2 regions of the Proteus faecis genome follow, and region 2 is predicted to be linked to the other one. Evidence: predicted binding sites of a transcription regulator. Region 2 holds the regulator's gene; the other holds the start of a gene.
What was found. The regulator PurR, encoded in region 2, represses purine synthesis genes. The targets are predictions, from matches to a motif close to CANGCAAACGTTTGCNTG.
Positions count from the first base shown of each region.

Region 1: the regulator PurR is predicted to act here: its motif matches at 1,815-1,832, upstream of QSH13_RS08495 (NCS2 family permease).

Region 1 covers NZ_JASVWV010000005.1:29,470-33,314, forward strand. Annotated here, with positions in the region: gene QSH13_RS08490 (GNAT family N-acetyltransferase) at 1-192, opposite strand, end outside; gene QSH13_RS08495 (NCS2 family permease) at 320-1,666, opposite strand; gene QSH13_RS08500 (MFS transporter) at 2,411-3,598, opposite strand; gene QSH13_RS08505 (sulfite exporter TauE/SafE family protein) at 3,799-3,845, opposite strand, start outside.
Region 2 covers NZ_JASVWV010000001.1:198,433-202,277, reverse strand. Annotated here, with positions in the region: gene punC (purine nucleoside transporter PunC) at 1-634, opposite strand, end outside; gene punR (DNA-binding transcriptional activator PunR) at 753-1,655, shown strand; gene purR (HTH-type transcriptional repressor PurR) at 1,682-2,707, opposite strand; gene cydH (cytochrome bd-I oxidase subunit CydH) at 2,975-3,058, shown strand; gene sodB (superoxide dismutase [Fe]) at 3,194-3,772, opposite strand.

The sequences.
Region 1 (3,845 bases), on a different contig from region 2:
CACTTGATCATCAATAGTTGCAACAAAATTAGGAATATTTTGCTCTGAAAATTCAAGTAATCTTTTTTTCCACATCGTGACTGAAGGATAAGGAAATTGGCAAGTGCAAATATATAAATCGGGATGAGTATATAGCTGTTGAATTGCTAATGCGTCGTCAAGTTCGCCATGGCGTATTTTTATTTCTTGCATATATTCTACCAAAAATTTAATCACTAGGCTTAATTTCGACAATAGCGAATAAAAGTAGATAAATAAATAGCAAAAAGGCGGAATAAAAATATATTCCGCCTTTTGTCTTTAAAACCGATTATTTAAATTAAATTGCCCACTCACCCGCATAAAATGCCACTAGAGCAATAGTAATTAAGACTGTACCAATATTGAGTTTACGCCATTCACCTGCAAATATACGACCAATAACCAAACAGCCGAAACCTAACATAATACCGGTGACAATATTACACGTTAAAACAATAAATACAGCGCACACCATGCCTGACATTGCATCAACAAAATCACTAAAATCTAACTTAGTAACATTACCTAGCATCAATAAACCGACATACATTAATGCTGGCGCCGTTGCGTAAGCGGGAACTAAATAAGAGAGAGGCGATAAGAAAAGGATCAATAAAAATAAAATACCAACTACTGTGGCGGTTAATCCAGTTTTACCACCAGCAGCTGTTCCTGCGGCTGATTCAACATAAACCGCAGCAGGTGCTGCGCCAATAATGCCCGCAAAAATGCTACTCACAGAGTCAGAAGTCAGCGCTTTTCCGCCATTAATAATTTGCCCACGTTTATCTAATAAATTTGCTTGACCTGCAACAGCACGAATAGTCCCAGTGGCATCAAAAATAGCCGTCATTACTAACGCAAGAACACTCGGTAATACTAAAGGTTGTAAGGCACCTTTAATATCCATCGCAAACAATAAAGAAAGTCCATCCTCACCCAATTGAGGCATTTTAAAGATCCCTTGATATTTCACATTAGGATCAAAAATAAGACCAATAATCGAAATAGCCACAATCACTAATAGCACGCCACCGGGTACTTTACGTTTTTCTAATCCGAAAATAGCGGCTAACCCAGCGAGTGACATCAGAACAGAAAATGACGTAAATTTCCCCATAGCGACAGGTAAACCATCAAATGGGTTTTTAACCACTAATCCAACACTGTTTGCTGCAATTAAAAGCAGAAAAAGCCCGATCCCTATTCCCGCACCATGCGCAATCCCTATTGGAATATTTTTTAAGATCCAAGTACGAATGCCTGTTAATGAGAAAACGGTAAATAAACATCCCATTAAAAATACGGCACCTAATGCAACGGGTACAGAGATATTTTGTCCCAAGACCAAGCTAAAAGCGGTAAATGCTGTTAAGGAAATAGCACAACCAATTGCCATAGGAAGATTTGCCCACAAACCCATTAGAAGAGAGCCCAATCCCGCGACTAAACAGGTTGCAATAAAAACCGCTGTATGTGGAAAACCGGCTTGCCCTAACATACTAGGAACAACAATCACGGAGTACACCATAGCTAGAAATGTCGTCAAACCTGCGATCATTTCTTTGCGAACAGTTGTGCCACGTGCTGTAAGTTTAAAATAGCTATCCAGTTTACCTGTGCTTGCTGATTGATTAGCAGACATTACATTCCTCTGACATAAAAACGGTTCACTCTCCAAAAAACGAAAACGATTACGTATCAATTAGAATAGCCTCTTATTGATAAATAATCTTAAGAGGGAGTCAAAAAGCAAACGTTTGGTTTTTCGTGTGGATTGAGTGAGAGAATTTGACGCAAACGATTATCTGGTGATTTTAGGGTAAGAATCAAGTGAAAAAATACATTTTTAATAAAAATGTCATAAAAAGATAGTTTAAAGTTAGAAAAACAGAAAAAGAGGAAAGCAGTTACCTACTTTCCTCATTATTCTACTTTTGTACAATTATCTAATATCATACTTATCTCACAGTAGAAAACATCTTAATCAATTGTTTTTATTGAATTTATATTACTCATTACGATGACTAGGTATATCTATCTATTATTAGTAACTTTAATAAGTTACTTAGATAAATAATACCTCCCGTTCCCAATGTGTGGCGATTAATGATTTGCAGTATTCATTATTTTTATCTGAAGATAAGCTTATCTTCTACTTCTAACGTTAGATGAATAAATGCTGTTTTAGCAAACCGTTTTCTGTTTTGTATAAGCATTTCTAGATTATTCTTAATAAATTTTAAAATAAGCGAAATTACGAAAGATAATTATAACCATTTATAGAAAACAAGAAGATAAGATCTTAATATTTAGAAATCGAGAAAAGAAAGGCTTCCTCTATCGCACTCCTATCTTCTAAATAGAATACGATAGAGAAGAAATAACATTAAGATGGGCTATTATTGAGTGTTTTAACCCCTTGGTTCCAACGTTCCATCGTTGAAACTAAGAATAAACCCGTCATAGCAACCAATAAGAATGGTAGTGAAGATGATGAAATTTCAGACATCGCCCCCGCCAGCAAAGGCCCTGCTAAATTACCAATCCCCCATAACATCGCAGCTGATGCATTAGCGACCATCAGATCATTACCTGAGAAGTATTGCCCAATTTGTACCAACGCAATGGTGTATATCGCACCGGCTGTTGCACCTAATACCAGTAATAAAGGCCAAATCAAAAATGTATGGGACATCATGATAGGTAGTAATAAGCTTGCTAGTAAAGTCACTACACCGCAAACTCGATATAACCGCGTTCTGTTCATATGATCAGCAAGCCAACCAAATGGCATTTGCATAATGGCATCACCCGCTAAAATAGCGCTTATCATCATTGCCGCAATAGCTTCAGTATGCCCTACACTTAAGCCATAAATAGGAAACATTGAAAGCACGGTGCCATCAAAAAAAGCAAAGAAAACAATTCCACCACAGATTGCTGGCGCAACTTTAACAAAGTGGATAATAGAAAAATTAGGCTCTTGCGTATCTTTTGGTAGTTTATCTCCGGTTTTCTGATCCATCATTAAAAATAGAACAATAGAGATAATATGAATAAAAACACTAATTAAAATCGGTGTCTTATCTGCAACCCCATACAACGCAATAATTGAAGGTCCTAATAACTGACTAATCGTAAATACCGTGGTATATACCGCTAAAATCCGCCCACGTTTATTATCTGGTGAAAGCTCATTAATCCATGTTTCTCCTAAACAAATCATCACACCACTGGCAATACCCGTGATTAATCGTAAAGGAAATAGCAACTCTAGAGGTAAACTTCCCATTAAGGGTAATAAACTTATTGCAGAAATAATGGTTGCTAATAGCATGGCAAAGCGTTTACCGATCCATTGGACAATACGCCGAGCAAAGGGGGAAATAATTAACATTCCAATAGCGGGTGCTGCGGAAATAAGCCCAATAATAGACTCATTAATACCCACTAAATTAAGGCGCAGTGCCACCATAGGAATAGTTAATCCGATAACAATTCCGATAACCCCAATGCTTACCGTGATAGTTGTTATCGCAAAAACTTCAGATTGGCGATAATTTTGATGTGACATGTTGTTTTGTTTCTGCAAATAACAGAAACCTCTGTAATAAAAGGAAGGTGGTTAAATAAAATATTGTTGTATTATAGGGGATAAGAAATAGATAAACATGCTTAAAAAGTAATGTTAATTAGAGAAAGATCTCCATTTGACTGTCGAAGATCTTTGCCTTTCACAATATTCTCACTTCATCGTTATTTATCCTACAACGCTTAAGAAAAATAACGATAGATAAGCACACTACCTGATGCCAATACAA
Region 2 (3,845 bases):
ATTTTAATAAAGTCATAAATGAAGCAGAAGATTGGTTTGCATCTGTGACGGATTTTTGTTTAATGTTTTTTAGCATTAACGTCGGTAACATCAGAACTAATGTTACTACCATTAACAGCATAAAAATCATACGCCAGCCACCGTGGTTTAATAATGATGCACCGATTAAAGGCGCAAGTGCTGGTGATAATGCAACCAGTGGCATAATTAACGCAAAAACGCGCTGAGCGCGAGATTCATCAAAACGGTCGATGACAAGAGCTTGCCAAATAACAGCTGCAGAGCAGACGCCGAAAGCTTGTAGGAAGCGCATAGCAAGTAAGCCAGTTGCACTTTCGACCCACAGCATACCAAGACAGCCTAAAGAGAAAAGACTTAAACCAACTAGAAGAATAGGTTTTCGACCGATTTTGTCTGAAAGTGGTCCCCAAAGTAATTGAGCAACAGCAAAGCCAAATAAAAAGATACTTAAGCTATTACTAATAGCACCTTCGCTGATAGAGAGTTCACGTTGCATCATACCAAACGCAGGTAAGTACATATCAATAGCTAAGTAACCTAGCATACTCAAACCTGCTAGGTACACCATAAAGCTCATAGGTGTTTTTGATTGTGTGGAAGTTTTAGAATTCATTTTATTTTCTATGCTATGTAATGTAGAACATTTTATGTATTGTAACTAAGACCTATTTTACTTGTGAAACGGGAATATTTGGTTAATGCTGTGAAAAATTTTCAAAGGAATAAACTCTATGTGGTCAGAATACTCTTTAGAAGTTGTTGATGCAGTCGCAAGAACAGGAAGTTTTAGCTCGGCTGCTCAAGAATTGCACAGAGTGCCATCCGCCGTTAGTTATACTGTTAGGCAACTAGAGGAATGGCTTGCTGTTCCTCTGTTTGAGCGTCGTCACCGTGATGTAGAATTAACCGATGCAGGTAAAATTTTCATCAAAGAAGCACGATCTGTTATCAAAAAAATGAATGACACTCGGCATCTTTGCCAACAAGTTTCTAATGGATGGCGTGGTCAATTCAGTATAGCCGTTGATGGCATTGTTAAACCTGAAAGAACACAACAACTTATTCTCGATTTCTACCGTCATTTTCCGGATATTGAACTGTATGTCTACCCTGAAGTGTTTAATGGCGTATGGGATTCTTTAGTTAATGGTCGTGTCGATTTAGCTATTGGTGCAACAAGAGCTTCACCCATTGGTGAACGTTATAGTTTTCGAGATATGGGATTTATGCCTTGGCGTTGTGTTTGTCATGTTGATCACCCTTTAGCGAAAGCACAACATCCACTAACGGATGATGAAATGCGACCTTATCCAAGTTTATGCTTAGAAGATACATCACGCAGTTTACCAAAGCGTGACACATGGGCGCTAAATAATCAACGTAGAATGGTTGTACCGACATGGGATATGGGGCTTGAATGCTTATTAGCTGGATTATGCGTAGGAATGGTACCTTGGCACCGTGCTGAACCTTTAATTGAACAAGGTACACTGGTTACTTTACAGCTGGCACAGCCATTGCCAGACAGCCCATGCTGCCTGACGTGGGTCGATAAAAGTGAATCGCCTGCTTTGACATGGTTGTTAGATTATCTTGGAGATAGCCAAACCTTAAATGAGGAATGGCTTCGCTAGAAATCAGATAACTGGATAAATAAGAATTAACGGCGGTAGTCGATAAAAGGACCATCGGCAACTGAACGGCGCTCAACTAATCGCGGATGAACTTCGATTGTTTGGGCGTCTTCGCGTTTATTGACGATGCGATCAAGCAACATTGATAATGCCATTTGACCTAAACGCTCTTTTGGCTGATGGACGGTTGTTAGCGCTGGTGTAAAATAACGTGCATTACGAATATTGTCGTAACCCACAATGGAAATATCTAAAGGAACACGCAGACCAAGTTCATCTGCAGCGCAAATTGCGCCCATTGCCATGACATCACCACCACAAAAAACAGCAGTAGGGCGATGTTTTTGATTTAGCATTTGGTACATAGCTTTATAACCAGATTCTGGTTCAAAGTCACCTTGTACAATCCATTCATCTTTTACTGTGATTTTTGCTTCTTCCATGGCTTTTAAGAAACCTTGTAAGCGACCACCACCTGTATTCCGTTCTAATGGACCAGGGATAATACCAATATCACGATGACCTCGCTCAATAAGGTAACGACCTGCGATATAACCACCATGTAAAGCGTTATCGATAATGGTATCTGTAAAGTCACCACGCGCTTTGCCCCAATCCATGACAACCATTGGAATATTACGATAGCCTTCTAAAAGAGTCAGAAGGTGATCGGGATATTCAGAACACATGACTAATAATCCATCAACACGTTTTTGTGCCAGCATGGCTAAATACGCTTTTTGCTTATCAAGATTGTTATGTGAGTTACATAAAATCAGGGTATAGCCTTTGCTATAACAACTATTTTCAACTGCTTCAATCACTTCAGCAAAGTAAGGAGCTTCACTGGACGTGGCTAACAGGCCTATAGATTTTGTGTGATTGACTTTTAAGCTACGCGCAACGGCACTTGGCGAATAATTTAATTCTTTTATAGCGGCCCAAACTGCTGCTCGTGTGTTCTCAGCAACAAAACGGGTTTTGTTGATCACATGAGAAACAGTCGTGGTTGATACGCCTGCGCGTTTTGCCACGTCTTTTATTGTTGCCATGGTGTGGAAAACTCCTGACCTTCATTGGTCTCTTTTATCTAATTTTATGGTTTAACTGCCAGTATAGTCATACATAGGGCAAACACTGGCAATAATTTAGCGATTAGCTGTGAATTTTGTATGATCTAGCTCAAAAGTGAAAGTATTAATCAATGTTATAAATTGTGCACTAGTCGCTATTTTAACAAATTCTGATATGTAATAATAATTAACCATGACAAGGTTATGGTTAATTATGTGTATTATAATCATTTTGAGGGAGAATAGATGGATACGGATCTGAAATTTGGTTTGAGTACAGCAATAGCAGCGCTGGTTATGATTGTTATTTTTTCTACTCTGCTTTTCTAATCATGTTTTAATAAGTACTCGATTAATTTAAGTAATAGATTATCGAATACTGAATATAACAAAGGGCTCAAGGCCCTTTGTTATTATGTCATCAAAAATGAATTTTACTCATTCACCTTTGATTATCACACTAAATTAAGCAAGGTTAGCTTCAACAAATGACCAGTTAACCAATGCCCAGAACTCTTCTAAATATTTAACGCGTGCATTGCGGTAGTCGATATAGTAAGCATGTTCCCATACGTCTACAGTTAACAGAGGTTTGTCTGTGCCTGAAACAGGTGTTGCAGCATTTGATGTGTTAACAATCGCAACTGAACCGTCAGCTTTTTTAACTAACCAAGTCCAACCTGAACCGAAGTTTTTTGCTGCAGCATCATTAAATTGCTTTTTGAATTCTTCAAAAGAGCCAAATGCTTTGTTGATAGCTTCAGCAATTTTACCTGTTGGTGCGCCACCTGCATTTGGTGCTAAGCAGTTCCAGTAGAAAGTGTGGTTCCATACTTGTGCAGCGTTATTGAAAACACCACCATCAGTAGACTTGATGATTTCTTCTAAAGATTTACTTTCTAAATCAGTACCTTTAACTAGGTTATTTAAATTAGTTACATAGGTTTGGTGGTGTTTGCCGTAGTGATATTCTAAAGTTTCTTTAGAGATGTGTGGTTCAAGAGCATCTAACGCATAAGGTAATTTTGGTAATTCGAAAGACATTGCGTACTCCTTTAAACTATCTATTTCGGGTTTTGTGCCTGAAATCATTCCATCAAAATTATTTGAATCGATA